Regions from separate parts of the Halomonas sp. NyZ770 genome, predicted to be linked through region 4. Evidence: predicted binding sites of a transcription regulator. Region 4 holds the regulator's gene; each other region holds the start of a gene.
The links. Region 4 encodes sigma-54, which starts transcription at its own class of promoters, with help from an activator protein. Its sites were predicted from a motif close to TGGCACNNNNNTTGCTNT; they were not measured.
Positions count from the first base shown of each region.

Region 1 (7,683 bases), 1.3 Mb from region 4:
AGTGCACTGGAAGTCCGACATTCAAGGATCCATGTACAAGATCACTTCCGACGAAGGCGCCTGGGCCACCGACAGCAAGGTCGAGACTGGCAACCTGGGTCACCGTCCGCGCCTCAAGGGTGGCTACTTCCCGGTTCCGCCGGTCGACAGCTTCCACGATATCCGTGGTGCCATGTGTAACACCCTGGAAGCGATTGGCCAGACTGTCGAAGTACACCACCACGAAGTGGCCAACGCCGGTCAGAACGAAATCGGCGTGAAGTTCAACACGCTGGTGAAGAAGGCCGACGAAGTTCAGGAAATGAAGTACGTGATCCACAACGTGGCGCACGCTTACGGCAAGACCGCTACCTTCATGCCGAAGCCGCTGGTAGGCGACAACGGTTCTGGTATGCACGTACACCAGTCGTTCTGGAAAGATGGTCAGAACCAGTTCGCGGGCGATGAGTACGCTGGCCTGTCTGAAATGGCGCTGTACTACATCGGCGGTATCATCAAGCACGCCCGTGCTCTGAACGCCTTCACCAACGCTTCTACCAACTCGTACAAGCGTCTGGTACCGGGCTTCGAAGCGCCGGTCATGCTGGCCTACAGTGCTCGTAACCGCTCTGCGTCTATCCGTATTCCTTACACTGCCAGCCCGAAAGGCAAGCGTGTAGAGACTCGCTTCCCTGACCCGACTGCCAACCCCTACCTGGCGTTCGCAGCGATGCTGATGGCGGGTATCGACGGTATCAAGAACAAGATCCACCCTGGCGATGCCATGGACAAGAACCTGTACGACCTGCCGCCAGAAGAAGGCAAGTCCGTACCGACAGTGGCCAACAGCCTGGATCAAGCACTGGAAGCACTCGATGCTGACCGTGCGTTCCTGACCGAAGGTGGCGTGTTCACCGACGATATGATCGACGCCTACATCGAACTGAAGATGGAAGACGTCGAGCGTATCCGCATGACGACTCACCCGATCGAGTTCGACATGTACTACAGCTGCTAAGCTGATGGCATGACTGCTAAGATCACCCTTGCGGTGTGACGAGCCAAAACCCCGCTTCGGCGGGGTTTTTTTATGGGCAGCATAGGTGAGGAGACAGCGTGGTGAGCAAGCGGCGTGTTGCATGGTCAGCCATATTATCCACAGGGGTTTTCGTGGCTGCCTGCCTGTGGGTAAGCGCTGCCCAGGCGCAAACGGTGTACCGCATCGTCGATGCCCAAGGCAACGTCACGTTTACCGATAACCCCGAGCGCGGAGGCGAAGTGCTGCGGCTGGCGCCCTTGCCCAGCTTGCCTGCCGCCACCCGCCCAGCCGCGCCTTCGGCGGCACGGCCTTTGGGGCGTCCGGGCCAGCCGTTCATGCCTTATGACCGGTTCGTCATCGTTGCCCCCGCGCCAGGGGCGTCGCTGCGCGGTGGCATGACGCCCGTGGAGGTCAGCGTATCCCCTGCGCTGCGCGAGGACCACCAGATCCAGCTGCTCGTCAACGGCGAGCTTAGCCAATCTCCTCTGCACAGCGATGCTTTTTGGCTGGCAGGCCTGCCCCCAGGGCAGCATCGTTTGCAGGCAGAGCTGCTGGACAGTCAGGGGCGTATTCAACATCGCACCGATCAGGTGACGATTTTTATTGCCGATTAATGCAATGCACTATAATGGTGCATCAGGCTGGCTAAATCTCCCTGCCCGTGCGCTATAAATGCCCGAGCGGCACCGGCAGGCTGCCCCCAAGCCGTGCATGGCGTCGTTTTGGGTAACTTGGCGCGCTTTTTGCAATTCCTCAGCTAAATCTCTAACGCAACGGTTAGCGACGCTTCAGGACACGCCATGTATCAGCGCTTATTGGAACACCTCACCACGGCGGTACTGCTGCTGGACGGCGAACTTCGGGTTCGCTGGATGAATCCGGCCGCCGAGGCGCTGTTGGCGGTGAGCTTCAGCCGCGTACAAGGCATCAGTCTGGATACCTTGCTGGGCGGCGATGAGAGTATCGATGACGTGCTGGCCAAGGCACGCGATGCGTTTCACCCTTACACCCAACGCGAAGCGCGTATTACGCCGCTCAACAGTGAACCCTTGACGGTGGATTACACCGTGACGCCGCTGTCTGCCGAAGAGCTGCTGCTGGAGGTGGAGCCCCGCGACCGGCTGATGCAGATTTCTCGAGAAGAAGCGCTGACCACCCGCCAGGAAACCATCAAGGTACTGGCCCGCGGGCTGGCCCATGAGGTGAAAAACCCCTTGGGCGGTATCCGCGGTGCGGCGCAGCTGCTGGAGCGCGACCTGGACGATCCGGCCTTGCGGGAGTTTACCCACATCATCGTCGAGGAAGTGGATCGTCTGCGCGATCTGGTGGACTCCATGCTGGGCCCCAATCGCATCATCAAGCATGAGCCGGTGAACATTCACAAAGTGCTGGAACGCGTGCGTGCGCTATTGCTGGCCGAGCACCCGCAGGTCACCGTTCATCGCGATTACGACCCCAGCTTGCCCGACCTCTCTGGCGACGAGTCGCAGATGATTCAGGCGGTCTTGAACGTGGCCCGCAACGCGGTACAGGCCATGAGCGAAGCCGACACGCCGTCCCCCACGCTGACCCTGCGCACCCGTGCCCGCCGCCAGTTCACTCTGGGGGCCGAGCGCCATCGGCTGGTCAGCGAGGTGGGCGTCATCGATAACGGCCCCGGCATTCCCGATGCGCTTCGCGAAACGCTCTTCTACCCCATGGTGTCAGGTCGCGCGGAAGGCAGCGGCCTGGGACTGTCGATTGCTCAGTCAATTTTGCACCAACATCAAGGATTGATCGAATGCGATTCCCGACCCGGACACACCGAATTTCGTTTACTGATTCCATTGGTTATTAATTTACCGGAGATGCGTCATGACTGAGGCGACACGTACCGATGTTGCACGGGTGGTTATCGTCGATGATGACCGCGCTATCCGCTGGGTGCTGGAGCGCGCGCTGGCGCAACCCGACCTGGATGTAGAGTGTATCGAGCGGGCGGATACGGCGCTGGCTCGGCTGCTGGAAAACCCGCCGGACGTGCTGGTCACCGATATTCGCATGCCAGGCATCGACGGTCTGGACCTGATGTCCCGCGTGCGTGCCGCCCATCCCGATTTACCCGTCATTGTCATGACCGCCCACTCGGATCTGGATAGCGCGGTGGCTTCTTACCAAGGGGGCGCTTTCGAGTACCTGCCCAAGCCCTTTGATGTCGACGAAGCGCTGGCGCTGGTGCGGCGCGCGGTGGCCCATGCCCGCGAGCGGCAGCGGCCGGTCAGCGTACCGGAAGGGCTGAGCGCCGAGATCATCGGCGAAGCGCCTGCCATGCAGGAGGTGTTTCGCGCCATCGGGCGCTTGTCGCACTCTCATATCACGGTCTTGATCAATGGGGAGTCGGGCACCGGTAAAGAGCGGGTGGCCCAGGCGCTGCATCAGCACAGCCCGCGCTCCGGCAAGCCGTTCATTGCCCTCAATATGGCGGCGATTCCTCGTGACCTGATCGAATCGGAGCTGTTTGGCCATGAGAAAGGCGCGTTTACCGGCGCCGCCCAGCAGCGCCAGGGGCGTTTCGAGCAGGCCAACGGCGGTACGCTGTTTCTGGATGAAATTGGCGACATGCCCGCCGAGACGCAAACGCGCCTGCTGCGGGTACTGGCCGATGGCGAGTTTTACCGAGTCGGCGGCCATACGCCGGTCAAGGTGGATGTGCGCATCATTGCTGCCACCCACCAGAATCTGGAATCCCTGGTGGATGAAGGGCGTTTTCGTGAGGATCTGTTCCACCGTCTGAACGTGATTCGGGTGCACCTGCCGCGCCTGGCCGAGCGTCGTGAAGACATCCCCCGCCTGACTCGCCATTTCCTGGCGGAGGCGGCCAAGGAACTATCCACCGACATCAAGGTGCTGACCACCGAGGCAGAGGCTCACCTGACTCGGCTGCCGTGGCCGGGCAACGTTCGCCAGCTGGAAAATATCTGCCGTTGGCTCACCGTGATGGCGTCTGGCAGGGAGATCCTGATCGAGGACCTGCCACCTGAGCTTCGCTCGGTCAGCGCGCCGGAAGGGGGCGCTTACGGTGATTGGCGTTCGGCCTTCCGGGATTGGGCCGACCACGCCCTGGCCGAAGGGCATACGCACCTGCTGGAAGAAGCGGTGCCGGACTTCGAGCGCATCCTGATCGAAACCGCCCTGAAGCACACCGGGGGGCGCAAAGGGGAAGCGGCCGAGCTGCTGGGTTGGGGGCGCAATACCTTGACGCGCAAGCTCAAGACGCTGCTGCCTGCGCTTGCCGACGAGTAGGCTGTTGATCGCCGTAGGCTCGGCGATCCCGGCTCGGAACCACTAAAAAGCCCGCTGACACGGTCAGCGGGCTTTTTCATGCCATCCTGTTCACGGCATGCGGGGCAGCTTAGTCGTCTGCGCCCGGTACGCCGCCCAGCTCTTCGATCAGCGCCTTGTAGCTTTCGGTCTGCTCGGTGAGGGTCTGGGTGACGTCTTCTTCCGACAGGTACACCACCGGCATCAGAATGCGCTCTTCGGTGATCTCGATGAAGCGCTCATCCTGGGTAGCGGCTTCCAGTGCTTCTGCCAGGCGCTCTACGTGGGCATCCGGAGTGTTGTTGGGCACCATGACCACGCGAATTTCAGCCGGATTGATGTCATAACCGGCTTCCTGCAGGCTGGGCGCATCCGGGAAGGCTACCAGACGGTCTTCTGCCAGGCTCAGCAGTACCGGCATTTCACCCGTTTCTGCGTAGCCGGAGTGGGTGCCACCGCTGTAGGCGAAGTCCACGTCGCCAGAAAGAATCAGCGGTGCCATGCCAGCGCCGCCCGCCGTGGGCACGATGCGCAGGTCAAGACCTTCCTGCTGGGCAATGTACTCGATGATCATGCGATCCAGGGCGGTCTGCGTGGCATAGCTGGTGCCGGGGTTTTCGCGGGCATATTCCACCAGCGACTCCCAGCTGTCACCAAAGGGGCGGTTCTCGCCGGTCACGATGGCCGACTGGCCCAGCGTCACGCCCGCCACGTAGCGGAAGTCGTCCAGCTGGTAGGCGGTTTCCGTGGCCAGCGGGCCGTAGGTGATGGTCATGGAGGTGCCAAAGGCAAAGGTGTAGCCTTCGTCGTTATTGTTGGCCAGGCGAGTCAAGGCCACGCCACCGCCAGCACCCGGCTGGTTGACCACGTTCACCGGCTGGCCCAGCTCTTCTTCCAGTACGTTGGCCAGTACACGCGCTTGAATGTCGGTGCTGCCGCCTGCGCCAAAGCCGACGACCATGGTCAGCGGCTTGCTGGGGAAGTCATTGGCCTGGGCGGTGCCAGCGGCCAGGGTCAGCGCTGCCGAAACGATGGCGGTGGTCAGAAGATGCTTTTTCATGGTGGTTTCCTCGATGGTTTTTTCTTGGTAGTGAAGGTTGCTCGGTTTAGCCGTGTTGCCGACGCTGCCGGTACTGGCGATAGCTGCTCCACAGCAGGTGCAGTACCAGCAGGCCAGTGGCGACCACAAACGTCAGTGCAATGGGGCGCTGCATGAGAATGCCGATGTCGCCCCCGGAAAGAATGACCGACTGGCGCAGGTTCATCTCCAGCATGGGTGTGACGATGAAAGCGACCAGAAAGGTCACGAAGGAGTAGTCATGCTTTTTCAGGAAATAGCCGAAGATCGCGAAGCCAAACACGGTCAGCAGGCCAAACGTGCCGTAGCCCTGCACTTGAATGCCGGCCAGGCAGAGAAAGATCACCACGGGGATGACGATGTTCTGCGGCACATCCGTGACGCGGGCAAAGATACGTAGCCCGTACCAGCCTACGGCCAGCATGATCAGGCTAGCGACCACCATGCCGGCAAAGATGGTGAACAGCATCTGGGGATGGTCGCGCAGCATCAGCGGACCGACCTGAATACCGTGGATCATGAAAGCACCCACCAGCAGCGCTGCCGACACGCTGCCGGGAATACCCAGCCCGAACAGCGGAATGTAGCTGGCGGGAATGACGGCGTTGTCGGCGGCCTCGGCGGCGGCAATGCCATTGGGGTTGCCCTTGCCGAAGCTGTCCGGGTCTTTGGCGCCGCGTTTGGCGAGCCCGTACGCCATGAACGAGCCTACCGATGGCCCCAGGCCCGGCAGCGCGCCCACGAAAGCCCCGACGCCGGTGCTTTTAAAGATGGTCGGTAACGTGCTTTTGAACTCTTTGAAGGAGAGGTCGTCTTCCGGGTTATGGCCAAGTTTGACGGAGCTGGCGCCTTTATTACGCCGATAAGCTTCCAGTTGCACGAACATTTCCGAAAGAGCCAGGGTGCCGATCACTAAGGGGAGAATAGGCACGCCTTCCATCAGCTCCGCGTAGCCAAACGTAAAGCGCATGGCGCCGGTTTCCGGGTCTAACCCAACCGTTCCTAAAATAACGCCCATGCCTCCGGCGGCCATGCCCTTTAAAAAAGAGCCTCCGGCCATCCCGGCAATGAAGACCAGGGCAAAAATGAGAATGGCAGCCAGTTCATAAGGGCCAAACTTGAGAGCAATCGAGGCAAAGGGAATGACCACGACGATCAGCAGCAGTGTCGAAAGCAGGTCGCCGACCACCGATGCCAAGAGCCCTACCTTGAGCGCCTTGCGCGGCTGGCCATTGCTGGCCATGGGGTAGCCATCCAGGCAGGTGGCTGCAGAAGAGGGCTCGCCTGGGGTGTTGAGCAAAATGGCAGAGACGGCGCTGCCCGCCGCCGTGCCCTTTGAAAGGCCAATCAAAAAGGCGATGGCGGCATAGGCCGACATGTAGAAAGTGAGCGGTATGGCAATGGCAATGGCGACCGAACGGTTCAAGCCAGGAATGACGCCCACGATATAGCCCAGTAAAACGCCCCCTAGAATGACACTGATGGAGTGCAGTGTTAAGGCATCGCCAAAGGCACTGGTAATGGCACTGAGTTCTGGCATGTTAAACAATTCCTATGCGCATGAGTTGCACGGTCAGTAAATAAAGCGCAGCCGTAGGAATCGCGGCGGAAAGTGCAATGACATACCAGCGCCGTTCACCCAATAGTGCAACGAGAAAGCCGATGATAAAAGGCGCAAGCCACGTTAAAGGTATAAAGTTGGCCAGTATGATAAAAAGTAATACATATAAGAAAGGCCAAACTTGATGCCACAAGTCAATAAGTGATAAACGGTTGAAGAGAGGGGCGTGTTGTTGTTTCAAGCGAATAAAACTGATGACCATGAGCGTGGCGGCACACAGCAGCATGACCCAGGCGCCCAGCGTCGCCAAACGCTGTGGATGCATGCCAAACGCCATGCCCGAGCCACCGTAGCGTGGAATCAACCAGACCAGCAGCCAGCAGGCAACCAGGGTCACTCCGAGTCCAGACCACACGTTTCTTCGCTGTAATTGAGAGTCAGGTGTCATGGGGCGGTATCGGCAGATGAAGAAGCGTTCTACCGTATGAGCGGCCGTCATTGTAATCAATTGGTAATACAGGTCTGATTAAACGGGACAGTCAACGCTTTTATGAGTAAGGAATGGTAAGCGGGAAGAGCAAGCGGGGAGAGTAAGCGCGCAGCATGATATCGAAGCGCTGCGTGATCGTGAATCGAGATATAAAGGGTCATGGCAGCGGCAACAAGTTTAAATGCTATTAGTTAGCTAATAAACGTTATGAGTTTGATGTGTGTTGAGTCACGGGC
Region 1 covers NZ_CP085143.1:260,696-268,378, forward strand. The annotation lists gene glnA (glutamate--ammonia ligase) at 1-997, shown strand, start outside; gene LG409_RS01285 (DUF4124 domain-containing protein) at 1,150-1,632, shown strand; gene glnL (nitrogen regulation protein NR(II)) at 1,819-2,880, shown strand; gene ntrC (nitrogen regulation protein NR(I)) at 2,873-4,300, shown strand; gene LG409_RS01300 (tripartite tricarboxylate transporter substrate binding protein) at 4,410-5,378, opposite strand; gene LG409_RS01305 (tripartite tricarboxylate transporter permease) at 5,425-6,936, opposite strand; gene LG409_RS01310 (hypothetical protein) at 6,938-7,354, opposite strand; gene LG409_RS01315 (ChaN family lipoprotein) at 7,676-7,683, opposite strand, start outside.
Region 1: a site for sigma-54 is predicted at 1,751-1,768, ahead of glnL (nitrogen regulation protein NR(II)). Genes of this name have one in related genera too.

Region 2 (7,683 bases), 2.0 Mb from region 4:
GGATGCGCTCGCCATCCCGGGCCAGTTCGGAGGCGGTGGCATCGCGTAGGCTGTCGCCCTCGAAGCCCTGGCCGATGGCGGTGAAAATGGCATCCGCCGCGATCTCGAAGGTCTCACCCGTGGTGGAGAGGCGGCCCTGCTGCTCTGCGGTGTTGGCAAAACGCATGCCTCCCACTCGCCCTTGATCATCCAGCAGAATTTCGTCCGGCTGTGCCCAGGTCACCATGCGCACGCCATTGGCCTTGGCGATCTCCTGTTCGTGGTCGGTGGCGGACATTGCCTCAACGCCGCGGCGATACACCAGCGTCACTTCCGTCGCGCCCAGTCGCGCCATTTGCGTGGCCATATCGATGGCGGTATTGCCTGCGCCAATCACGATGCAGCGCTTGGCTACGGCCAGGCTGCCCAGGTCATCGGTTTGGCGCAGGGTCTTGATGTAGTCCACGGCGGGCATCAGACCCGGTGCATCCTCGCCGGTTAGCCCCAGCGTGCGGCTGGCTCCCAGCCCCAGCCCCAGAAACACGCTGTCGTACTGCTGGCGCAGGGTATCGAGAGTGAGGTTGTCGCCCAGACGTTGGCCGTACTGGAGGTCGATGCCGCCAATGTCCAGCAGGAATTCGACTTCCTTGCGGGCAAAATCGTCGGTCATCTTGTAGCGGGCAATGCCGTACTCGTTGAGCCCGCCAGGCTTTTGCTCGGCCTCGAAGAGGGTGACCTGGTGGCCCAGCATGGCCAAGCGATGAGCGCAGGAGAGGCCCGCAGGCCCCGCGCCCACCACGGCAACATGGCGGCCAGTGCTGGCGGCCCGCTTGAAGGGGTGGCTATCGAACTGCATGTGATCGGTAGCGTGACGCTGGAGCAAACCGATCAGTACCGGCTGGCACTCGGCGTCGTGGTTACGCACGCAGCTGCGTTCGCAGAGGATTTCCGTGGGGCACACCCGGGCGCAGCTGCCGCCGAGGATATTGGCTTCCAGAATGGTTTCTGCTGCGCCATTAATGTTGTTGTCACTGATTTGGCGGATGAAGCTGGGAATGTCGATGTCCGACGGGCAGGCCTCGACGCAGGGCGCGTCATAGCAGTACAGGCAGCGCTGGCTTTCGATGATGGCCTGGCGCGGCGTCAGCGGCGGATGCAGGTCGCTGAAGTTGCTTGCCAGCGTCGCTGGGTCGTAGGTGCCGACCTCTTTTGCGCTGGGCAGATGATCAAGTGAATGGGTCACGGTCGTTTCTCCCTGGTCCTTCTGGATCGTTCTGTTCTTCGTGGGGCGTCTGTTCTTTGTGGGGCTAGGCTCAGCGAGTGACCGCCACGGGGGCATTCAGCTCGGCACGTTTTGCGAGCAGCTCGAACACGCCGGGGTAGGCGGGGCGTTCTAAGTAGCGCCCTGCGCCGCGCTCGGCGTGCAGCTCGCCATCCCGCCAGGTCCATTTGCCCTGGCTGATGGTATGGCGGGCAATGCCGCGCACCGTCTTGCCCTCGAAAATATTGAAATCGACGTTCTGATGATGGGTCTTGGCGGAAATCGTGCGGGTGCCGTTGGGGTCCCAGACCACGAGGTCGGCATCGGCACCCACTTGAATCGCCCCTTTGCGCGGGTAGAGGTTGAAGATTTTGGCGGTGTTGGTGGAGGTGACCGCCACGAACTCCTGGGGCGAGAGCTTGCCGGTATTGACCCCTTCGTCCCACAGCACGGCCAGGCGGTCTTCCACGCCTGCGGTGCCGTTGGGAATCTTGGTGAAGTCGTCTTTCCCGGCGGCCTTCTGCTCTTCGCAGAAACAGCAGTGGTCGGTGGCGGTGGTTTGCAGATTGCCAGATTGCAGGCCGTGCCAGAGCGCTTCCTGGTGGCCTTTGGGCCGGAAAGGCGGGCTCATCACGTGGGCGGCGGCGGTGGCCCAGTCCGGGTGCTGGTAAACGCTGTCATCGATCACCAGATGGCCCGCCAGGCACTCGCCGAACACCGGGTGACCCTGCTGGCGGGCGTAGGCGATTTCATCCACCGCGTCTTTGGTGGAGACGTGCACCAGGTAGACCGGCGCGCCCAGGGTGGAGGCAATGCGAATGGCGCGGCTGGCGGCTTCGCCTTCCACCTGCGGTGGGCGGGAAAGCGGGTGGGCTTCCGGCCCGGTGATGCCCTGGGCCAGCAGCTTCTGCTGCATGTGGTAGACCAGTTCGCCGTTTTCCGCATGCACGGTGGGCACCGCGCCCAGCTCCAGGCAGCGGGAAAAGCTCTCCACCAGAATGTCATCGGTGGCCATGATCGCGCCCTTGTAGGCCATGAAGTGCTTGAAGCTGTTGACCCCGTGGTCGCGTACCAGGGTGCCCATTTCCTCTTTGACGCTCTCATCCCACCAGGTGATCGCCACGTGGAAGGCGAAGTCGGTGGCGGATTTTTCCGCCCAGCCCTGCCAGGTCTCGAAGGCTTCCAGCAGCGACTGACCGGGGCTGGGGATCACGAAGTCGATGATCGTGGTGGTGCCGCCCGCCATGGCGGCGGCGGTGCCGGTGTAGAAGTCTTCGCTGGCCACCGCGCCCATGAAGGGCATCTGCATGTGGGTGTGGGGGTCGATGCCGCCAGGCATCACCAATTGGTTGCTGGCATCGACGATCTCGCAGCCTTCCGGCACGTCCAGGTCGGTGCCAATGGCGTGGATTTTGCCGTCGACACACAGCACATCGGCGCGGTAAGTGTCGGCGTGGGTGACCACCGTGCCGCCCTTGATCAATAAGCTCATGGTTCGCTCCTGTCGTTGTGTTTAGCCAGCAGAATCATTCACCGTCGGTGAGGCGGGTGTAGGTCTCGGGGCGTCGGTCGCGGAAGAACTGCCAGTTGTTGCGCACCTCGCGCACCATATTCAGGTCGATCTCATGCACCAGCAGCTCGTCTTCCGTGGCGCTGGCCTGGGCTTCGATCTTGCCGCGTGGGTTGACGATGTAGCTGGAGCCGTAGAAGTCGCCGATATTCCAGGGCGCCTCGGTGCCAACCCGGTTGATGGCGGCGATGAAGCAGCCGTTGGCAGCCGCAGAGGCGGGTTGCTCAAGCTCCCAGAGGTATTGGGAAAGACCGGCCACCGTGGCCGAAGGGTTGAAAATCACGTCGGCGCCGTTGAGCGCCAATGCCCGCCAGCCTTCCGGGAAGTGGCGGTCGTAGCAGATGTACACGCCGATCTTGCCGTAGGCGGTATCGAAAACCGGCCAGTTGGATTTACCTGGTTTGAAGAAGAATTTCTCCCAAAAGCCAGCCACCTGGGGAATGTGTGTCTTGTGGTATTTGCCTAGATAGCTACCGTCAGCGTCGAACACCGCTGCCGTGTTGTAGTAAACGCCGGTCTCGGTCTCTTCATAGATAGGGACGATGATCACCATGCGGTGCTCGGCCGCGAGCTTTTGCATCATCTGGCAGGTGGGGCCTTCCGGCACCCGCTCGGCGGCGGCGTACCACTTGCTGTCCTGGCTGGGGCAAAAATAGGGCTGATTGAACACTTCCTGAAAGCACAGCACCTGCACGCCTTGCTCGGCGGCTTGCTGAATCATGGGCAGGTGCGCTTCGTTCATCGCGTCACGAATGGCGCCGGGTTCCTGATCGGTGCTGGTATTCAGGGCCATCTGGATCAGGCCAATCTTCATTTTCTGCATGGACTACCCCTCTTTTGTCATAACGCGACGACCTCCGAATGGATGGGAGGCCAGCTATGGGTGGCTTTTCTGCCGGTATCGATGAGTGGCGGAAAAGATCGCTAGGCGTGTCATGACATCGACTCATGGTCGAAACTTATAATTGTTAGCAAAGCTGTCAAGATAGACAGCTTTTTGAACATAGCGCTGGTTGAAGACGTTTTGCAAGAAGTTTTTATGAAAAGCCTGGCTGTCTTTCAAGTGACTGTTTTTGCTGTTTTTTAAGTTTTTTATTGTCCGTTTTTATCAATTTGGTGAGGTGTTGCACTATTATGGCGTTTCATTTTTATTTTTTTTAAATCAATGGTTTGTGTTTTATTTTTTGGTTTTTATATTGATGTTTTGCATTCTTGTGGTGCGTTTTATGAATATTTCGCTACCCTGTTTAGGAGGTTTTAATACCCGTGACTATAACAACAATGATACAGAGGGCTTCGTCTTTATATATGTCTGTTTGGTCAGCTTTGTGTTCAATGAGTTAGCGGTGAGCGCGTGGTTTTGGGCACGCTTATTGCTGCGCAACCTGTTGAACCTTTGAAGATAAAAAGGCAATGGCGAGGCTGAGGAGACAACGATGACGGCAGCTAAATCTCGAATGATCGATCAGCAGGGGTTGGTCGAACTGGCAGTGGAAGACGATGTGCGTGAAAGCCCACGCTTCAACGACGATATTGCGCCTACCGAAGCAAAAGAGCGTACCTGGAGCAAATGGAACATTGCGGCGCTGTGGGTCGGTATGTCGATCTGCGTGCCCACCTACACCCTGGGCGGCGTGCTCACGGCCTACTTTGGGCTGAGCGTGGGCGAGGCGCTGCTGGCCATTCTGCTGGCCAACGTGATCGTGCTGATTCCGCTGACGCTGAACGCTTTTCCCGGCACCAAATTCGGCATTCCCTTTCCGGTGGTGCTGCGCTCTTCGTTTGGCATCCTGGGTTCCAACGTGCCTTGCCTGGTCAGGGCGCTGGTGGGCTGCGGCTGGTTTGGCATTCAAACCATGTTTGGCGGGCTGGCCATTCACCTGCTGCTGTCGGCGCTGTTTCCCGCCTGGGCGGCGCTGGGAGGCGTCGGCGAGGTGATTGGTTTCTTCGTGTTTGGCGCCATGAACCTGTACGTGGTGATTCGCGGGGCCGAGTCGATCAAGTGGCTGGAAACCCTGGCGGCACCGCTGCTGTTGGCCGTGGGGATCGGACTGATGATGTGGGCGTGGCCGCACATGTCGATGACCGAACTGCTGGCCCAGCCGCCGTCGCGCCCGGAAGGGGCTTCGGTATATGGCTATTTTTTTGCTGGCCTGACGGCCATGGTGGGCTTCTGGGCGACGCTGTCACTGAACATTCCTGATTTCAGCCGCTTCGCCAAGAGCCAGAAGGACCAGATCGTCGGGCAGATCCTGGGCTTGCCGTTGACCATGTTCTTCTTTGCTGCCTTGGGCGTGGTATTGACCGCCGCCTCGGAAACTCTGGTAGGCCAAACCGTGGCCGACCCGGTGCGCTTGATCGGCTATATCGACAGCCCTTTCTGGGTCATCATGGCCATGCTGCTGATCATCGTGGCGACCATCTCGACCAACACCGCTTCCAATATCGTCTCACCCACCAATGACTTTCAGAACATTGCCCCCAAGCTGATCAATCAAACCCGTGGCGTGCTGATGACCGGCGCCGTGGGGGTGCTGCTGATGGGCTACGACCTGCTGCAAAAGGCGGGGGTGGTGAGCCAGGGCGTTTCACTGGAGCAGATGTACTCCAACTGGCTGCTGGGCTACTCCAGCCTGCTGGGCCCGATTGCAGGCATCATGGCGGTGGATTATTTCCTGATCAAACGCCAGCGCCTGGATGTGCCTAGCCTGTACATGGACCACCAGGCTTACCCCGCGGTCAATATCGCCGGATTCATTGCCTTCGGCATTCCGGTGAGCCTGACCCTGCTGTCGCTGCTGACCGGTACCATGAACTGGTTCTATGACTACGGCTGGTTCACGGGCTCGGCGCTGGGGGCGGTGGTGTACTACGTCGCCAGCCGTACGCTGGCGTCGTCTCCCCAGGCAGGCCCTGTGCCGCTGATGGCCAGCGAGGCGGCTCGCCAGCCTTGATGCGGTAGCGCATGGCGCAGCCAGCTGTCAGGTAGAGCCTGACGGGCTGCGCCGCTAGGCTTTGTACGAAAACTGCCTATGCTCGCCCATACGGCGTTAAAAATCGGCTCAAAGTACTCATTTACACCTTGTAAACTCCGTCTTTTCGCCGATTTTTGCCTTGTCTGGCCATCGCTCGCCGACTTTTCTTACAAAGCCTAGTTAGCTTCCTTCACCAGCCCCAGGAAGGCATCCACCACGCGGTTGGGGCGGCGGTCGTGGCGGGTAATCAGCACGAACGGGATGCGATACGCGTAGTGCTGGGGCAGCAGGGCGCGCATCTTGCCTGCGCTGACCCACTGGGCGGCCACGTGTTCGGGTAGAAAGCCAATGAAGCGTCCGGTCAGGATCAGGAAGGCAGCGCCTTCTCGGTCTGACGCAGAGGCTCGACGGTTGAGTGCTTCGTGGGCCTGGCGGGCTTTTTCCGGTAGCGGGTAGCGGGGCTGTATGGCGGGGTACTGGGCAATGTCGCCTGCTTCGAGCCTCTCATCGGCCTGTGGAAACAAGGGGTGCTCTGCCGAGCAGTACAGGTATGACGGCTCGTCGTAAAGCCAGCGCGTCTCCAGGCTGGTCGGCAGGTTCACGGCAGGCACCACCCCGACGTGCAGGTGCCCATCCATGACGCCCCGGATCACCGCGTCCGAGGGTTCCATATGAATATTCACGGTCACCGCATGGTTGGGCGCCGTCAGCGCCGCCAGGGCGTGGGTAACGTTCATGGCGGGTAGCGTCACCAGGTTATCGGTGATGCCGATATTCAGCTCGCCCTTGATGGTGTGATGCAGTGCATTGACATCGCTTTTGAAGGTTTCGAGGGCGGTCAGCAGGGTCAGGCCTGCCTGGTAAATCTCCTTGCCTTCTTCGGTCAGGCTGAACCCACCGCGACCTCGCTGGCAAAGCGAAAACCCCAGGCGGCTCTCCAGGTCGCTCATGTGCTGGCTGATGGCCGAGCGGCTGATGCCCAGCGTCGTTTCTGCTGCGGTGAAGCCACCGCACTCCACCACGGTCTTGAAGATACGCACCAGGCGTATTTCGTAATCGCTCATTTGTCCCAGAGATGCCATGGCTGCCTCGTTGCCCTGCCGGTCATACCGATATGAGGATTTTGATGACGGTTTTTGCCAAAAATTGATATACATCAAAAAAACATCGCGCCACACTTCAACAGTCCCACCCATGTCTCGGGCTGGTGTATCTTCCTCTGTCTTTTTTCACTCTATCAGGTGCGCCCACGGGATGCCTGACTAAGGTATGCATGATGTCGCTCCCGCCGAGTGATGGACTCTCCCGACACCTTGATACGCTGCCTCGCCATCGTCGTTACCGCCATCGCGTCATTGCCATTTACATCGTGTCGCTGTGCGTGATGCTGGTACTGTTTGGCTGGCTGTTGAAAGGGCAGTACGAGCAAGAGCTGCAGGCCGCAGAAGCGCGGGCTGCTGCCCGCGCCAGCGTGGTGGCTGAATGGGCGAATGGAGTACTGGGGCAGAGCGCGCAGGCGCTGTTTGGGCTCGAAGAGCTGCTCGAACGTCAGACGGCAGGCGTGCCTGACCGTGAGGTGCAGGTTCAGGTAGCGCTGGAGAACCTGACGCGCTATCTGCCGTTGATCGATGAGCTTGGCGTGTTGAATGCAGACGGGCGCGCCTGGGTAAGCAGTGGCGACAACCGTCATGCGGGCAGGGACCTGAGCCAGACGGCACTGTTTCGAGGTTTCAGCCAGTCAGCGTATGACGAAGTGGTCACGCCGCTTTATTGGTCGGCCCTGGATCAGCGCTTCTATCTGTACCATGCGCGGCGGCTAGGCCCTGCCGAGGGGGCGTTCAATGGTGTGGTGGTTGCTCGGCTGTTGCCCGAGATGTTCAGCGCTGCGTTGAGCCACA
Region 2 covers NZ_CP085143.1:3,496,942-3,504,624, reverse strand. The annotation lists gene LG409_RS16165 (NAD(P)-dependent oxidoreductase) at 1-1,222, opposite strand, end outside; gene hydA (dihydropyrimidinase) at 1,293-2,732, opposite strand; gene LG409_RS16155 (nitrilase-related carbon-nitrogen hydrolase) at 2,767-3,633, opposite strand; gene LG409_RS16150 (NCS1 family nucleobase:cation symporter-1) at 4,247-5,764, shown strand; gene LG409_RS16145 (LysR family transcriptional regulator) at 5,962-6,867, opposite strand; gene LG409_RS16140 (bifunctional diguanylate cyclase/phosphodiesterase) at 7,062-7,683, shown strand, end outside.
Region 2: a site for sigma-54 is predicted at 4,173-4,190, ahead of LG409_RS16150 (NCS1 family nucleobase:cation symporter-1). Genes of this name have one in related genera too.

Region 3 (7,683 bases), 1.8 Mb from region 4:
TTGGTGACCACGGCAATATCATAATGATCGCGCAGCGCCGAACAGAGCTGCTTGAGCAGCGCGGTTTTGCCGGAACCTACCGGGCCACCCACGCCAACGCGTAAACAGTGAGTCATTGTCTTCTCCTGAATGATGCCAGTTAACTTCTAAATAAACGGGAGTATTGGGTTTCATGCAGGGCGCTGGCCAGTGCCACGCCGGGCAGCACGGGGCCCAGCGCATCGTCGTCCAGGTGCTTCGCCCGGTCGACGGCCACGACCAGTTCGCTGCGTAGCCGCTCGATGATACGTTGTGCCGCCGTATGCCCCAGCGGCAGTGCCTTGCAGGCTACGGCCAGCTGGTTTTCCAGCCAGGTCCAGGCAAACCCCAGCTGCGCCTGGTGAACGGGAATGCCCCGTTGATAAGCTGCCCAGCTGAACATCGTGACGTAACCCGCCTGCGGTGGCAAAAGCGGCGTCAGTGAGTCTTCACTTTTCAGCAGTTCATCGTTTGGTAACAGGCCCAGGCTGCCCAGCAGCCGTGTGAGTGACGCGCCCAGGCGGCTATCTTCTGCGGCCAGTTCGGCGGTTTCACGGGTAGCGGCCAGCCAGTGGTCCCACTCGGCAACGTCGCCCCCTTGCTGGGCGGCAAAGGCGCCGTATAGCCGGTCGATGACGGGCAGTTCACAGCGGGTCAGGCCATCTTCCAGTACCCCGGACAGCCACTCGCTCAGGCTCTCTTCATCGCGGACCCAGCCCAGCTCGAAGGCGCTTTCCAGCCCTTGGGAAAAGGCGAAGGCGCCGATGGGCAGCGCTGGGCTCACCAGTTGCAGCAAGCCCAGCAGCGCCAGGTCTGGCGAGGTGTTTGGCTTAGTGGGCATGGCTGTGTCCATGTCCATGGTCGTGGTCGTGGTCGTGGTCGTGGTCGTGGTCGTGAGCATGGGAATGCCCGTGGCCATGGCTATGACCATGGCCGTGCGAATGCCCACCCCCCACCTGGTTATAGGCGCCCGGCTCGGGGTCGAAGGTGGCGTTGTGGTGCTCGAGCGTCGCGCCCAGCAGCTCGGCCAGCTCTTCGAGAACGTGGTCGGGTGGGAAACGCACCCAGCCGCCCTGCTGGTCTTCTCCCAGCGCCAGCTGCACATGGCGATTGCCGAGGTGGTACGCCAGCCGTGCCAGGGGTAAGCCAGTACTCACTCGCGCGGTCACCACGGGCTCGATGGCGGCACAAATGCGCACGATCTCACCATTTTCGGCTTTCAGGCCTTCACCATCGCGCAATACCGGGCCGCGATCCAGAAACAGGCCCAGCGGCTGGCCGCTGTCGCTTTCGGCTTTCAAGCGGCCACGAATGCGCAGCTCGAAGGGCAGTGTCAGCGTGTCGCTGGCGGTGTCCTCATCTACGGGGCCGAGGCGTTCAATCAGTTTCAACATCGATATCGTCCTGTTATAGCCTTGGGGGGCTCGCCGGGAGCAGCCCTACGAGAGGGCGCTGTAAATACCTCCCTGTACGCTACTTTTGCCATCCATGGCAAAAGACCCTCTCTACGGGCTGCCCCCGGCTCTCGTGTCGCCTAGGATATGTCTTACATTCAAAACAAGTGATACCGCTGCGCCAGCGGCAGTTCAGTCGCGGGCTCACAGGTGAGCAGTTCGCCGTCGCAGCGCACTTCGTAGGTTTGCGGGTCGACGGTGAGCTCTGGGCAGGCGTCGTTGAGTTTCATGTCCTTTTTGCGCACGCCGCGCACGTTCTTGCAGGCCGACAGCGTACTTTGCAGGCCCAGCCGCTCCTTGATGCCCGCATCGATGGCGGCCTGGCTGACGAAGTTGAGCCTTACCTGGCTGGCCGCCCGGCCAAAGGTGCCGAACATGGGGCGGTAGTGCACCGGCTGCGGCGTGGGAATCGAGGCGTTGGGGTCGCCCATGGGCGCTCCGGCAATCATGCCGCCTTTCAAAATCAGCGCCGGTTTGACGCCGAAGAAAGCGGGCTTCCACAGCACCAAATCGGCCAGTTTGCCCACTTCAATGGAGCCAACTTCATGGGCGATGCCGTGAGTAATGGCGGGGTTGATGGTGTATTTGGCGATATAGCGCTTGGCGCGCAGGTTGTCGGCCCCCAGCGCTTCATCTTCCGGCAACAGGCCGCGCTGCACCTTCATTTTATGGGCCGTTTGCCAGGTGCGGCAGACCACTTCACCCACGCGGCCCATGGCCTGGGAGTCGGAGGCGATCATCGAGATCACGCCCAGGTCGTGGAGGATATCCTCGGCGGCGATGGTTTCGCGACGAATACGTGAATCGGCAAAGGCCACGTCTTCGGGAATATTGGGGTCCAGGTGGTGGCAGACCATGAGCATGTCGAGATGCTCGTCGATGGTGTTTACCGTGTAGGGCCGCGTGGGGTTGGTGGAGGACGGCAGCACGTACTCCTTGGAGCAGGCAGTGAGAATGTCCGGGGCGTGGCCGCCGCCTGCACCTTCGGTGTGGTAGGTGTGGATGCCGCGCTCTTTGAAGGCCGCCAGGGTGTCCTCCACGAAGCCGGATTCGTTGAGCGTATCGGTGTGGATGGCGATCTGCACATCATACTTTTCCGCCACGCTCAGGCAGGTATCGATGGAGGCGGGGGTGGTGCCCCAGTCTTCATGCAGCTTGAGGCCCATCGCGCCCGCTTCCAGCTGCGCTTCGAGGCCTTCCGGCAGGCTGGCGTTGCCTTTGCCGAGCAGGCCGATGTTCATGGGCAGGTCGTCCACGGCCTGGAGCATCTTGCCAATGTGCCACTCGCCGGGGGTGCAGGTGGTGGCGTTGGAGCCCGTGGCGGGGCCAGTACCACCGCCGAGCATGGTGGTGACACCGCTCATCAGCGCTTCTTCCACCTGCTGGGGGCAGATGAAGTGGATATGGGCGTCGATGCCACCAGCGGTGAGGATTTTGCCTTCACCGGCAATCACTTCGGTGCCGGGGCCAATGACGATCTCGACATCGGGCTGGGTGTCGGGGTTGCCCGCCTTGCCAATGGCGGCGATGCGGCCATTTTGCAGCCCCACATCGGCTTTGACGATGCCCCACCAGTCGAGAATCAGCGCGTTGGTGATCACGGTGTCCATCACCGAGGCATCCTGGCGCTGGCTTTGGCCCATGCCATCGCGGATCACCTTGCCGCCGCCGAACTTCACTTCTTCACCGTAGTGGGTGGCGTCTTTTTCGACTTGAATCCATAGCTCGGTGTCGCCCAGGCGCACGCGGTCGCCTACCGTGGGGCCGTACATATCGGCGTAGGCGCGCCGACTGATCTTGTTTACCGGTTTCATGTATTGCCTCTGCCTCAAGCGTTGAGTCCAGTGCTGGGCGGTCATCGTCTGTGTGACCAGTCACCCAGACGATGACCGCCCTACCGTCGGTTGTTCTTTATTAATCCGTTGGCTAATCGAGCGGCCCCATCACATCGCCACGGAAGCCGTAGATTTCCCGCTTGCCGACGAACGGAATCAGCGTGACTTCGCGGGTTTGGCCGGGTTCGAAGCGGATGGCGGTGCCTGCGGCGACGTCCAGCCGGTAGCCACGGGTTTTATCGCGGTCAAACACCAGCGCCGGATTGGCTTCGGCAAAGTGGTAGTGGGAACCTAGCTGAATGGGGCGGTCGCCGGTGTTGGCCACCTCTACGGTGATGCGTTCGCGGCCCGCACACAGCTCGATATCCGCTTCGTGCAACTGATACTCACCGGGAATCATGGCGCTCTCCTAGCGGTGGACGGTTAGTTGATAGGGGTGTGGACGGTGACCAACTTGGTGCCATCGGGGAAGGTGGCTTCTACCTGCACTTCATCGACCATCTCGGCCACGCCTTCCATGACATCGTCACGGGTGAGGATCTCGCGCCCGTAACTCATCAGGTCGGCGACGCTGCGGCCGTCTCGTGCGCCTTCCATGATTTCAAAACTAATCAGCGCCACCGCCTCGGGGTAGTTGAGTTTCAGGCCGCGCGCCTTGCGCCGCTCGGCGAGCTGGGCGGCCGTGAACAGCATCAGCTTGTCTTTATCTCTTGGGGTCAGTTCCATGGAGTGTCTCCAGCATCATCGAGGTGTTGCCAATCAGGTTAGCCAAATACGCGGGGTATGCGCATCGCGTTCGATCCAGCGCGGGCGTAGTAGCTGCCAGGCATGTTCACACAGGGCCCAGGCTTCGTTTCGGGATGCACCTAAATAGCGCATCAGCAGTACGCCATGGCGTTCCGTCACTGCCCAGCGGGGGTTATCCGGCAGCGCCTCGCGCAGTGCTTCGATGGCCGCTGGGGCATCATCGAGCCCCACGGCCCACAGCGTGGCCTGCACCGTCGCGCCGCCCTGCCCCCAGCGGCCCACGAAGCGCGGGTGTGCAGGGTCCAGCGGCTGGCGCTCCAGCCATAGCGGCTTGCCGTCCAGGGTCAGGCGGAAGTGCTGCTCGATCTGCCCGGAAACGTAGGGTAAATCGCTGGCCGGGCGGCCAAGCGCCATCACTTCCCAGCCCAGGCAGCGGGCATCACCGTGCAGCGCGATATGGGTGCGCTGGTGGCCCTTTGAGCCGTCAAAAGCGATGGTCTCCTGAGGCAGCCACTCCAGGGTAGCGCCCGCCTCCACCGTGAGTTCGGTGAGCTGGGTCCAGGCGACCCCTTGGCTGTCGGCTTTGTAAAGCTTGTTGGCAGCGGGCGTGGTGAGCAGCGCGTGGGCGCCGCGCTCTACATGGGCACGGATGGTCAGCGCATCACCGCTCACCAGCCCGCCGGGCGGGTGCAACACGTAAACGTGGCACGCTTCCTGGCTGCCTTCCGGGTAGAAGGGGCGCTGCACGCGTAGCGGCCCTTGGTGGCGCGCCTGCACTAATCGGGTCACGCCATCGCGGTTGGCAAAGCTCAGGGCCAGCGAGGCGGCCCAGCGGCGCTCGGCGTCAAAGCGGTGGCCGGAACCAGCAGCGGGCAGGGCGAGTTCGCTCAATATCATGGGCGCTGTCGCTTCCTTGTGGATAAATCATTGGCTTACAAATGCAAGGAATGCGCCAAAATGGTGAAAAGCGATACTTCCTAGTCGCTGCGGGTACCCGCTCGTCACATTGCGGAGAGACTCGGCCTCTCAAAGCACCAAAAGAGATCACAAAAAGATCGACTTGCACCAAATTAGAACAACACGACGATAAATAAAGTGCCTGGAGGTGCTCCTCCCGTCACCCATCGTTCTTTGCTTAAAATACCCATCATGCTTTGCTTAAAAATAAAAGGCTGAGGTAAAGTCAGCTAATTCGCCATTACGCGCCCTCGAGAACAACAACCATGACCCTATGCGCTCGTCTATCTGCCGCGTTTTTATTCGGCCTGCTGAGCACTCATGTCGCCGCACAATCGTTACCTAGTGGCGCGCTTCAGGAGGGCACTCTCTCTAACCAGCAGTTGATCCAGGATGCGATGCTGGGCGTGGCGGCCAAAGTGGCCACGCTGGGTTGCCAGCAGCCTGAGTCGTTTCAACCTTACGTGCTGGCGATGCCTCAAGGGAGTGAGGGTGCTCGGTATTGGCGAGAGCTGTGGGTGGTTCAGGGCTGCCATTCGGAATTTCCTGTCGAAATCCGCTTTAGTGAGGCAGGGCTTGGGGCAGCCAACTACACGATTGAGTAACGGTGGGTTTGGCAGTGGTGTAGAGCTTTTGGCGCCAGGAAACATACAGGATGACGCGTCAATTCACCGCATAAGGGTCCGTCAACCACGGGACTCTTTCCGATACTATGATCCCCGATACGATGACTTCCGATACGATGACGCCCTTGTTTCGTCAAAACGACCATGAAGCCCACCATGCGTAACCAGTAGATGCATTACTTCCGCTCAGCAGACTCTTTTTGGTATCGCGCAGCGCTTTATCTGGCGTTCGTCGCGATCTACCTGCTGTTTGCCGGGCCGCTGCTCTCCCAACTGCAGGCATCTCACGCGTCAGGTCATGCCCACCATGACGAGCATGCCTTGTGTCTCAGCCACTCCGACCCTACCCCCTCCTCTTCACACGCACTGAAGCACTGGCACCACCAGTGTGATTACTGCGGTGTCTGGCAGCAGTCACCCTCGGCACCCAACCACCTTCCCGCCATTGGCAGCAGGGCGTTTATCGATGCGTCGCCATTGCCAAGCACGTTCTCCCAACGGACGGTGGTGTGGCTCGATTACCCCCACGCGTGCCCTCGTGCTCCCCCCTTGCTGCAGGCCAGTTAACCCCATGACTGCGCGGGGTAGGCACGCTTAGAGGGTGTTTACAAATGTCACGAGCGACGGTCAGGCAAGGCGAAATCAGCCGAAAAAGCGGAGTTTACGAGGTGTAAATGAGCATTTTGAGGCTGATTTCAACGCCGCATGGCCTAGCGCAGTAGTTTGTAGACACCCTCTTAGTGCCTTGCCTACCTGTTACCCAGTGGCAACGCCTCCTCCGGGAGGTGTCGCTGCTCGCCGCTATGCAGCGGCTCTGGAGCACTCACATGTCGACTATTTCCGCATCTCCCCCGGCGCGCAAAGCCGCGCTGGATCTGTATCGCGCCGTCTGGCGATGGCACTTCTATGCCGGGCTGCTGGTACTGCCCTTTCTGATCACCCTCTCCCTGACAGGCGCCCTGTACCTGTTTCGTGATGAGCTGGATGCCGTGATTCACGCCGACCTCAAACGCGTAGCAGTACAGGAGGCCGCCCAGCCCCCCGCCGCGCAGGTCAGTGCGGCACTGCAGGAGTACCCAGGCACGGCGGTGAAATACACGTCCCCCGCCACGCCCGACAGCTCGGCAGAGATCACCGTCAACACGCTGTCTGGCGAACGCCTGGCGGTCTATGTGAACCCTTATACCGCCGAGGTACTGGGCTCGCTGGACGACCGGGGCACGGTGATGTGGACCGTGCGCTACCTGCATAGCTTCAAGTTCTTCGGACAAACCCCGCGCAAGCTGATCGAGATAGCGGCGGGCTGGTCGATCCTGCTGGTCGCTACCGGGATTTACCTCTGGTGGCCGCGCCAGGGCAGCGGCGGCGTGGTGAGCGTGCGCGGCAAACCCAAAAGCCGGGTGTTCTGGCGTGACCTGCATGCGGTGCTGGGGATCTTTATCGGTGGGTTTATCGTGTTTCTGGCCATTACCGGCATGCCGTGGTCGGGCGTCTGGGGTGGGCAGGTCAACCAGTGGGCCAATGGCAACAACTTCGGCTACCCCTCGGGGGTGCGCGTGGAAGTGCCCATGTCCAATGCTTACCTGAGCGATCAAGGCATCACCAGCTGGTCGCTGGAGCAGGCCCAGGTGCCGGAGTCCAACCCACCGGCGGCGCCCACTCCCCGCCTTGGGCTGAACAGCATCGTGGCCATTCTGGATGAGCTGGGGCTGCAGCAGGGCTATGTCGTCAACCTGCCCACGACGGCAGCAGGGGTCTACACCGGCTCCATCTATCCGGATGACCTGGCCCAACAGCGGGTAATCCATCTCGACCAGTACAGCGGCGAGCCGCTGATCGACATGAGCTACGCCGATTACGGCCCCTTGGGCCGCTGGCTGGAGTTCGGCATCAACGTCCACCTGGGTCAGGAGTTTGGCCTGGCCAATCAGCTGCTCCTGCTGGCCGTCTGTCTGGCCATCATCGTGATGTGCGTGGCGGCAGGTGTGATGTGGTGGAAACGCCGCCCCTCGGGCGCCATGGGCGTACCGCCCCTGCCTGCCGACA
Region 3 covers NZ_CP085143.1:3,766,506-3,774,188, forward strand. The annotation lists gene ureG (urease accessory protein UreG) at 1-116, opposite strand, end outside; gene LG409_RS17340 (urease accessory protein UreF) at 140-859, opposite strand; gene ureE (urease accessory protein UreE) at 849-1,412, opposite strand; gene ureC (urease subunit alpha) at 1,571-3,286, opposite strand; gene LG409_RS17355 (urease subunit beta) at 3,399-3,707, opposite strand; gene ureA (urease subunit gamma) at 3,731-4,033, opposite strand; gene LG409_RS17365 (urease accessory protein UreD) at 4,067-4,951, opposite strand; gene LG409_RS17370 (hypothetical protein) at 5,278-5,616, shown strand; gene LG409_RS17375 (DUF2946 domain-containing protein) at 5,809-6,204, shown strand; gene LG409_RS17380 (PepSY-associated TM helix domain-containing protein) at 6,465-7,683, shown strand, end outside.
Region 3: a site for sigma-54 is predicted at 4,992-5,009, ahead of LG409_RS17365 (urease accessory protein UreD). Genes of this name have one in related genera too.

Region 4 (7,683 bases):
GGCCGATGGCATCGAAATCAAGGCCTTTCACACCCAGGATGGCCACGGGCTGAAGCTGCTCAAACGGGTCGGCATTCACGTCGCGCTGATTACCGGCCGTGACTCTCCCATGGTCAGCCAGCGTGCCGCAGCGCTGGGCATCAGCCATGTCTACCAAGGCTGTGAAGACAAGCTCGCCACCCTGCGCGGGCTATGCCAACGGTTAGACATTACCCTGGAACAGGTTGCGTTCTGTGGCGACGACCTCCCGGACCTCGCGCCGATCAAGCGCTCCGGCGTCGGCATCACTGTGCCCAACGCCCCCGACTACATGCACACCCACGCCGACTGGATTACCGATCGCCTGGGCGGGCATGGCGCCGTGCGCGAAATCTGTGACACGCTGCTCACCAGCCAGGGGCACTGGGACGCCGTACTCGACACTTATCTGCACGGTTCCGTCTGAATGGGCATCAGGGTGAGAAAACGCGTCTGGCTGTCGGGCCTGGTCATCACCCTGGGTGGGCTGTTGGTGTGGCTGGATCCACGCGCCCCTCAACAGCGTGAAGTAGACCCCGAGGCCCAGGCCCAAGAGCCCGGGCACGTGCTGGAAAATGCCGAAATCACCCTGTTCGGTGAAGACGGCACGCTTCAGCAATCCTTGGTGGCACCGCGTCTGGTACATACCCCGCAGGCGGCCATGACCCACGTCACGTCACCACGCGCCACCCTGTTCGACAGCGAGCAGCGTGAATGGCTGGCCATTGCCGACACCGGCACCTTGAACATGGACTCCCAGGCGCTGACCCTGGCCGGATCCGCACGCCTGCTGGCGCCGGACGAAGGCTGGCAGCTGGATACCGACCTGCTGCACTATGATGGACTGGAGCGTCATGCCTGGAGCGACACCCCTGTGATACTGCAGCAGCCACCTCAACGCATCGAAGCCTCACGCATGGATGTCTGGCTGGACGACAGCCGTGTCAGTTTGATCGATAACGTGCGCGGCGTGCATCCGCCCGCCCCCCAATCTTCTCAGGAGTCGCCATGAACGCCCTGCTTCGTACGGCACTGTTCGCCCTTGCCGTTCCCATGGTGGTAGGCGTACTGCCTGCCGCCGCTCAACAACAGGCCCCCGTTGAAGTGGAAGCCGACCGCCTGGACCTGGACCAACGTGCGGGCACGGCGGTCTATACCGGCAACGTCGACATTCGCCAAGGTGAAATGCAGCTGCGCGGAGAGCGTGTCGAAATTCATCGCAACGAGGCGGGCGAGCTCTCCCGGGCCGTCGCCACGGGCGAGCGTGCCTACCTGCGCAACCAGCTGGAAGACCAGACGACGCCCATGGAAGGCTGGGCGCGGCGCATCGTCTACCATGTGTCCGAGCGGCGTGTAGAGCTGATCGACCAGGCCGAACTGACCCAGCAAGGGGATCGCTTCCAGGGTGGACGGCTCGAATACTTCATCGACCGCGGGGTGGTCCAAGCACGCTCCGATGTCAGCGGCAGCGCACCGCAACGCATCCGCATGACCTTACAGCCCGAGCAATAGAGAGAGCCCCTCGTGACAGCCATCAGCCCCGACACTGCAGCGGTCAAGACGCTCCATGCACAGCATCTGGCCAAGAGTTACAAGCGCCGCCGCGTGGTCAAGGATATCAACCTGGAAATTGCCCAAGGCAGTGTCGTTGGCCTGCTAGGCCCCAACGGCGCAGGCAAGACCACCTCGTTCTACATGATCGTCGGCCTGGTGAAGGCCGATGCTGGCAAAGTGGGCATCGACGATCTCGACCTGACCCGGGCGCCGATGCATGAACGTGCCCTGGCAGGCATCGGCTACCTGCCTCAGGAAGCATCGATCTTTCGCAAACTGTCGGTGGCCGACAATATCATGGCCATTCTGGAAACGCGTCGTGAGCTCGACCGCAGCAGCCGAGAAGCCAAGCTCGAATCTCTGCTGGAAGATTTTCACATCACCCACATTCGCGACAACCTGGGCATGAGCCTCTCGGGCGGCGAGCGGCGGCGGGTGGAGATCGCCCGCTCGCTGGCCACCGAACCTGCCTTCATTCTGCTGGATGAACCATTTGCCGGCGTCGACCCCATTTCCGTGGGCGATATCAAATCGATCATACGCGCCCTCAAGAAGCGTCATATTGGCGTCCTCATCACCGACCACAACGTGCGTGAAACTCTGGATATCTGCGATATTGCCTACATTGTTGGCGACGGACACATCATCGCCAGTGGAAACCCCCAGGAAATCCTCAATAACCAGAAGGTACGCGACGTCTATCTGGGCGCCGACTTCCGGCTTTAAACAATGGCCCACGAAGACATTTTATTTAGTGGCATGCTTATTGCACTTGCACCAAACGGAGACTCGCTCTAGGGTGGAGCTTTCTGATTAACGAGTGGTTCTCAGATGGTCATGAAAGCTTCTCTTCAACTGCGCATCGGCACACAGCTGACCATGACACCTCAGCTGCAGCAGGCCATTGCGCTGCTTCAGCTATCGACGCTGGACCTTCGTCAAGAAATTCAGCAGGCGCTGGATGCCAACCCCATGCTCGAGCAGGAAGATGAGTTTGGCGAACAGGCCGTCAGCGAGCCTCAGGAAGCCGAGTGGGCAGACAGCATCCCCAGCGAGCTTTCCGTAGACAGCGACTGGTCCGACACGTACCAGGACATGGGGAGCATGGGCGGCAGCAGCGAAGGCCCGGACTTCGAGCGTCAGGCGGCGGGGCAGAGCCTGCACGGTCACCTGCTTTGGCAATTGGCCATGACCGACTTCTCCTCCCGTGAACATGCCATCGCCGAAAGCCTCATCGATGCGCTGGATGCCAACGGCTACCTGACCCAGCCTCTCAACGACATTCGCGAGGGGCTCAAGGCACAAGGCCACGACGGCCTGAGCCAGCGCGAGGTCGAAAACACCCTGCTGCGCCTTCAGCAGTTCGAACCCACCGGAGTATTTGCCCGTGACCTGCGGGAGTGCTTGATGCTGCAGCTGGCCTCGCTGCCCGAAGACACCCCGCTGCTGATGCCTGCCAAACGCCTGGTACGCCAGTTTCTCGAAGCCCTTGGCAAGGACGACATGCGCTTGCTGAAGCGACGCCTGAGCCTCGACGACGAGCAGTTGGACGATGTCATCCGTTTAATCCGCAGCCTTGACCCCAGGCCTGGAAGCGCCTACGGCATCACCGACGACAGCTATGTCACGCCAGATCTGGTGGTACGCCACGATCACGAGGGCTGGCACCTGGAACTCAACCCGGAAGCGCTGCCTCGACTGCGTATTCAGCCCGACTACGCCAGCCTGATCAAACGCGCCGACAAGAGCCAGGACAACCAGTTTCTGAAAGAGCATCTCCAGGAGGCTCGCTGGCTGATCAAAAGCCTTTCGAGCCGCAACGACACCCTGCTGCGCGTGGGGCGCGAGATCATTGCTCGGCAGATCGGCTTTCTGGAGCATGGCGAAGAAGCCATGAAACCGCTGATTCTGGCCGATATCGCCGAAGCGGTGGAGATGCATGAATCGACCATCTCGCGGGTCACTACCCAGAAATACATTCATACCCCGCGCGGGGTGTTCGAGCTCAAGTACTTCTTCTCCAGCCAAGTCAGCGGCCAGGAAGGTGGCGACAGCCATTCCAGCACGGCCATTCGAGCACGCATCAAGAAACTGATTCAGGACGAGCCTCCGGGCAAGCCACTCTCCGACAGCCGTCTGGTCACCCTGCTGGAAGCGGGCGGCATTACCGTGGCCCGCCGCACCGTGGCCAAGTACCGTGAGTCGATGGGTATACCTTCGTCGAGTGAGCGCCGTCGTTTACGCTAGTTAAACGCTCTCGCCCAACAAACTCTCGACGAGGGCTTTGCAATGGCCCAAAAAGGGTTACAATCGAAGTACAGTCCGATGGATAAGGAGCACGTCAATGCAAGTAAACATCACTGGTCATCACGTTGAACTGACTGACGCCTTGCGTGACTACGTAAACGAAAAGCTGGAACGCGTTGAACGTCACTACGACAACATCACGACCGTCCAGGTCACCTTATCTGTTGAAAAGGAGCGCCAGCAAGCCGCCTGCACCCTGCACGCAGCAGGAGCCGACCTTCATGCCGAAGCGCTGGACAACGACATGTACGCAGCCATTGACGCCCTGGCGGACAAAATCGACCGTCAGCTCGTAAAACACAAGGAAAAAGCACAAGCCCGCGCCCAAGGCGCTGGCGTGCGTTAACCCGATGACGTTGGAAACCATTCTCCCCCCGGAGCGCGTGCTGTACGACGTGCCCGGGGGCAGCAAAAAAAGGGTGCTGGAGTTTTTCAGCACCTTTATCGCTCAAAACACGCCCAGCCTGGATAGCCAGGAAGTCTTCAGTCGATTGATTGGCCGTGAACGGCTGGGCAGTACCGGCATCGGCAATGGCGTGGCCATTCCCCACGCACGCAGTCCTCACTGCAGCACGCCCATTGCCGGTTTTCTCAAGCTGGCCGAACCCGTCGACTTCGATGCCATCGATGGTGACCCCGTCGATCTGGTGTTCGTGCTGCTGGTACCCGAAGAAGCCGATGATACGCATTTGGCGCTATTGGGTCAGGTCGCCACGATCATGAACGACGCAGCCACACGCCAGCAATTGCGCAATGTCAGCAGCCAGCGTGAACTGCTGACGCTGTTGACCGATAAGATTCGCGAGCAGGCTGCCTAGCGCAGCCTTTGCCGGGCAGCAAGGCCGTCGGTAACCCCCTATTCCTTCTCAAGCCAAGAGAGATGCGCTATGCAGCTGGTGATCATTAGCGGCCGTTCAGGGTCCGGTAAGTCCATCGCCCTACAGGCGCTGGAAGATCTTGGCTATTACGCCATCGACAACCTGCCTGCCATGCTGCTGGGCTCGCTGGTCGATGAACTGCGTCAACAGGGGGGGCGTACTCATTTGGCCGTCAGCATCGATGCGCGCAACTTGCCTACTGCACTGGAACAGTTGCCTGCTCTGCTGGAAGAACTACGCCAGCGTCAGATCCGTTTTCAGGTCATCTACCTGACCACGGACGCTCGCATTCTGCTGGAGCGCTACTCGGCCACCCGTCGGCGCCACCCGCTGACGCGCGATAGCGACATGACCCTGGAAGAGGCCATCAACAAGGAAGAAGAAACCCTGCTCGAGATTCGGGACCTGGCTGACCTGCTGATCGACACGTCGCGTCTTTCGGTACACGACCTACGCCGCCGCATCACCGATCAGGTTGCTCATCAGCGGCGTGACCAGTTGACCCTGACGTTCGAATCTTTCGGCTACAAACGGGGCGTACCCATGGATGCCGATATCGTGTTCGACGTGCGCTGCCTGCCCAACCCCTACTGGGACCCCAGCTTGCGGCAGTTCACCGGACGCGACGCCAACATCAAGGCCTTCTTGAGCGGCTACACCATCGTCGATGACATGCGTGACGATATTCATGCCTGGCTGGAGAAATGGCTACCTGCTTACCAAAGCAGTCAACGCAGCTATATGACCGTGGCCATTGGCTGTACCGGCGGACAGCATCGCTCTGTCTACATGGTCGAGCAACTGGCGCAATCGCTGGTCAAGCGCACTGGCGCTATTCAGCTCAGACACCGGGAATTGGGCTTGCAGTACACGCTGAGCGAATTACCCGCTACCGTCGATGCCGCTTCTTCCACCCCTCCCAGCGACACGACGTCGCCCTGATATCACTCGGCAAAAAGGAACCAGAGTGCCTGAAAGAACCTTAACGCTGACCAACCAACGCGGCCTTCATGCCCGCGCCGCCACCAAACTGGTCAAGTGCGGCCAGCAGTTTTCAGCCCGCATTCACGTGTACAAACAGCAGCAAAAGGCCGATGCGGCCAACATCATGTCGCTGCTGATGCTGGCGGCCCCCTGCGGTACGTCACTCACCATTACCGCAGAAGGTGAAGACGCCGACCAGGCCCTCGATGCCATCCAGGCCCTGTTCGACGCCCGCTTCGACGAGGATCAGTAACCCTCGTCAGCTGCCCGCCACCGTCATGGCGTCCACCAGCCAGCTGCCGGTATGAATGCTGCCACGCGTATCGGTATCATCGCCAATCCCCATCAGGCCAGCGAACATGGTGTTGAGATTGCTGGCAATGGTGAACTCTTCGATGGGGTACTGTACCTCGCCATTCTCCACCCAGAAACCGGCCGCACCGCGAGAGTAGTCACCCGTCACAGCATTGACCCCCTGCCCCATCAGCTCGGTGACCCAAATACCCCGCCCCATCTGCTGCAACAGCTCGTGACGCGGTGTCAGCGGGGCCAACAGACGCAGGTTACGCGCTCCGCCAGCGTTCCCCGTCGACTGCATACCCAGGCGACGCGCGCTGTAGGCAGACAGCATGTAGCTGGCGATCCTGCCCTGCTCGATGAAACGGTTATCTCGGGTCTGCACACCCTCGGCGTCGAAGGGCGAGCTGGCCGTGGCGCCGACTTCCATGGGGCGCTCCTCCAGCCCCATCCACTCCGGGAAAAGCGGGCTGCCCAGGCGATCACACAAGAACGATGCTTCACGATATAACGCCCCGCCCGCCAACGCGCCCATCAGGTGGCCTACCAGGCCTGCGGCCAGGGTTGGGTCGAACAGCACGGGAAACGTACCGGTGGGCGGCTTGCGCGCACCCAGCCGCCGCAGGGTGCGTGCGGCCGCTTCGCGCCCGACGTCCTCCGGGTCACGCAGCTGTACGGGATTGCGTGCCGACGTGTAGTCATAGTCGCGCTGCATACCCTTGTCATCCTGGGCGATCAGCATGCAGGACAGCGAATGGCTGCTGCCCTTTTGGGTACCTAGAAAGCCATGGCTATTGGCGTAGACCCGCACGCCCTCGCCACTGGACAACGAGGCACCTTCGGACTGGTGAATACCGTCCACGCTGCGCCCGGCCTGTTCACAGCGCAGCGCCAGCTCGATGGCCTGCTCGGTCGAGAGCGCCCACGGGTGGTGCACCTTGAGATCCGGCATCCGGGTCGCCATCAGCGCAGCGTCTGCCAACCCGGCAGCAGGGTCTTCGCCGGTATAGCGCGCAATTGCCAGGGCCTTTTCCACCGTGGCGCGCAGCGAGGCGCTGCTGGCATCCGTGGAGGAGGCGCTCCCCTTGCGCTGGCCAACGTAGACCGTAATGGCGATTCCCTGGTCACGGGAAAGCTCGACGGTCTCGACCTCGCCGAGCCGTACGCTGACGCCCACCCCCTGGTCGACACTGGCGCCTACTTCAGCGGCATCGGCGCCCAGCGTTTTCGCCAGGCCAAGGGCTTCTTCCGCCCGCTGGGCCAGTAGCGCCTGTTGCGCTGCTGCATCAAATGCCTGTGCCATGTGGTCTCCTTTTCGCCTCAATTGCATTGGCGAATCAATGTTATGGTCGCAGCCTGATATAATGCTGCCGACGAATCCAAATCAGTGAGTGTCTGTATGCCTAAGCAACGCCCCGAGCCCCTCGATATTGACGAGCAGGAAGAGCGTCCCAGTAAATCCCAGCTCAAGCGTGAAATGCATGCTCTTCAGGCGCTTGGCGAAACCTTGATTGCCATGAAACCCGCCGAACGAGCGCGTTTTCCGCTGTCTGACGACATGTTGCGGGCCATCGAGGAAACCTCGCGCATCCGCTCCCATGAAGGCCGCCGCCGCCACATGCAGTACGTGGGCAAGCTGATCCGC
Region 4 covers NZ_CP085143.1:1,528,440-1,536,122, reverse strand. The annotation lists gene LG409_RS06985 (KdsC family phosphatase) at 1-445, shown strand, start outside; gene lptC (LPS export ABC transporter periplasmic protein LptC) at 446-1,030, shown strand; gene lptA (lipopolysaccharide transport periplasmic protein LptA) at 1,027-1,530, shown strand; gene lptB (LPS export ABC transporter ATP-binding protein) at 1,552-2,298, shown strand; gene LG409_RS06965 (RNA polymerase factor sigma-54) at 2,404-3,819, shown strand; gene hpf (ribosome hibernation-promoting factor, HPF/YfiA family) at 3,917-4,225, shown strand; gene ptsN (PTS IIA-like nitrogen regulatory protein PtsN) at 4,230-4,697, shown strand; gene rapZ (RNase adapter RapZ) at 4,767-5,699, shown strand; gene LG409_RS06945 (HPr family phosphocarrier protein) at 5,725-5,994, shown strand; gene pmbA (metalloprotease PmbA) at 6,001-7,341, opposite strand; gene yjgA (ribosome biogenesis factor YjgA) at 7,438-7,683, shown strand, end outside.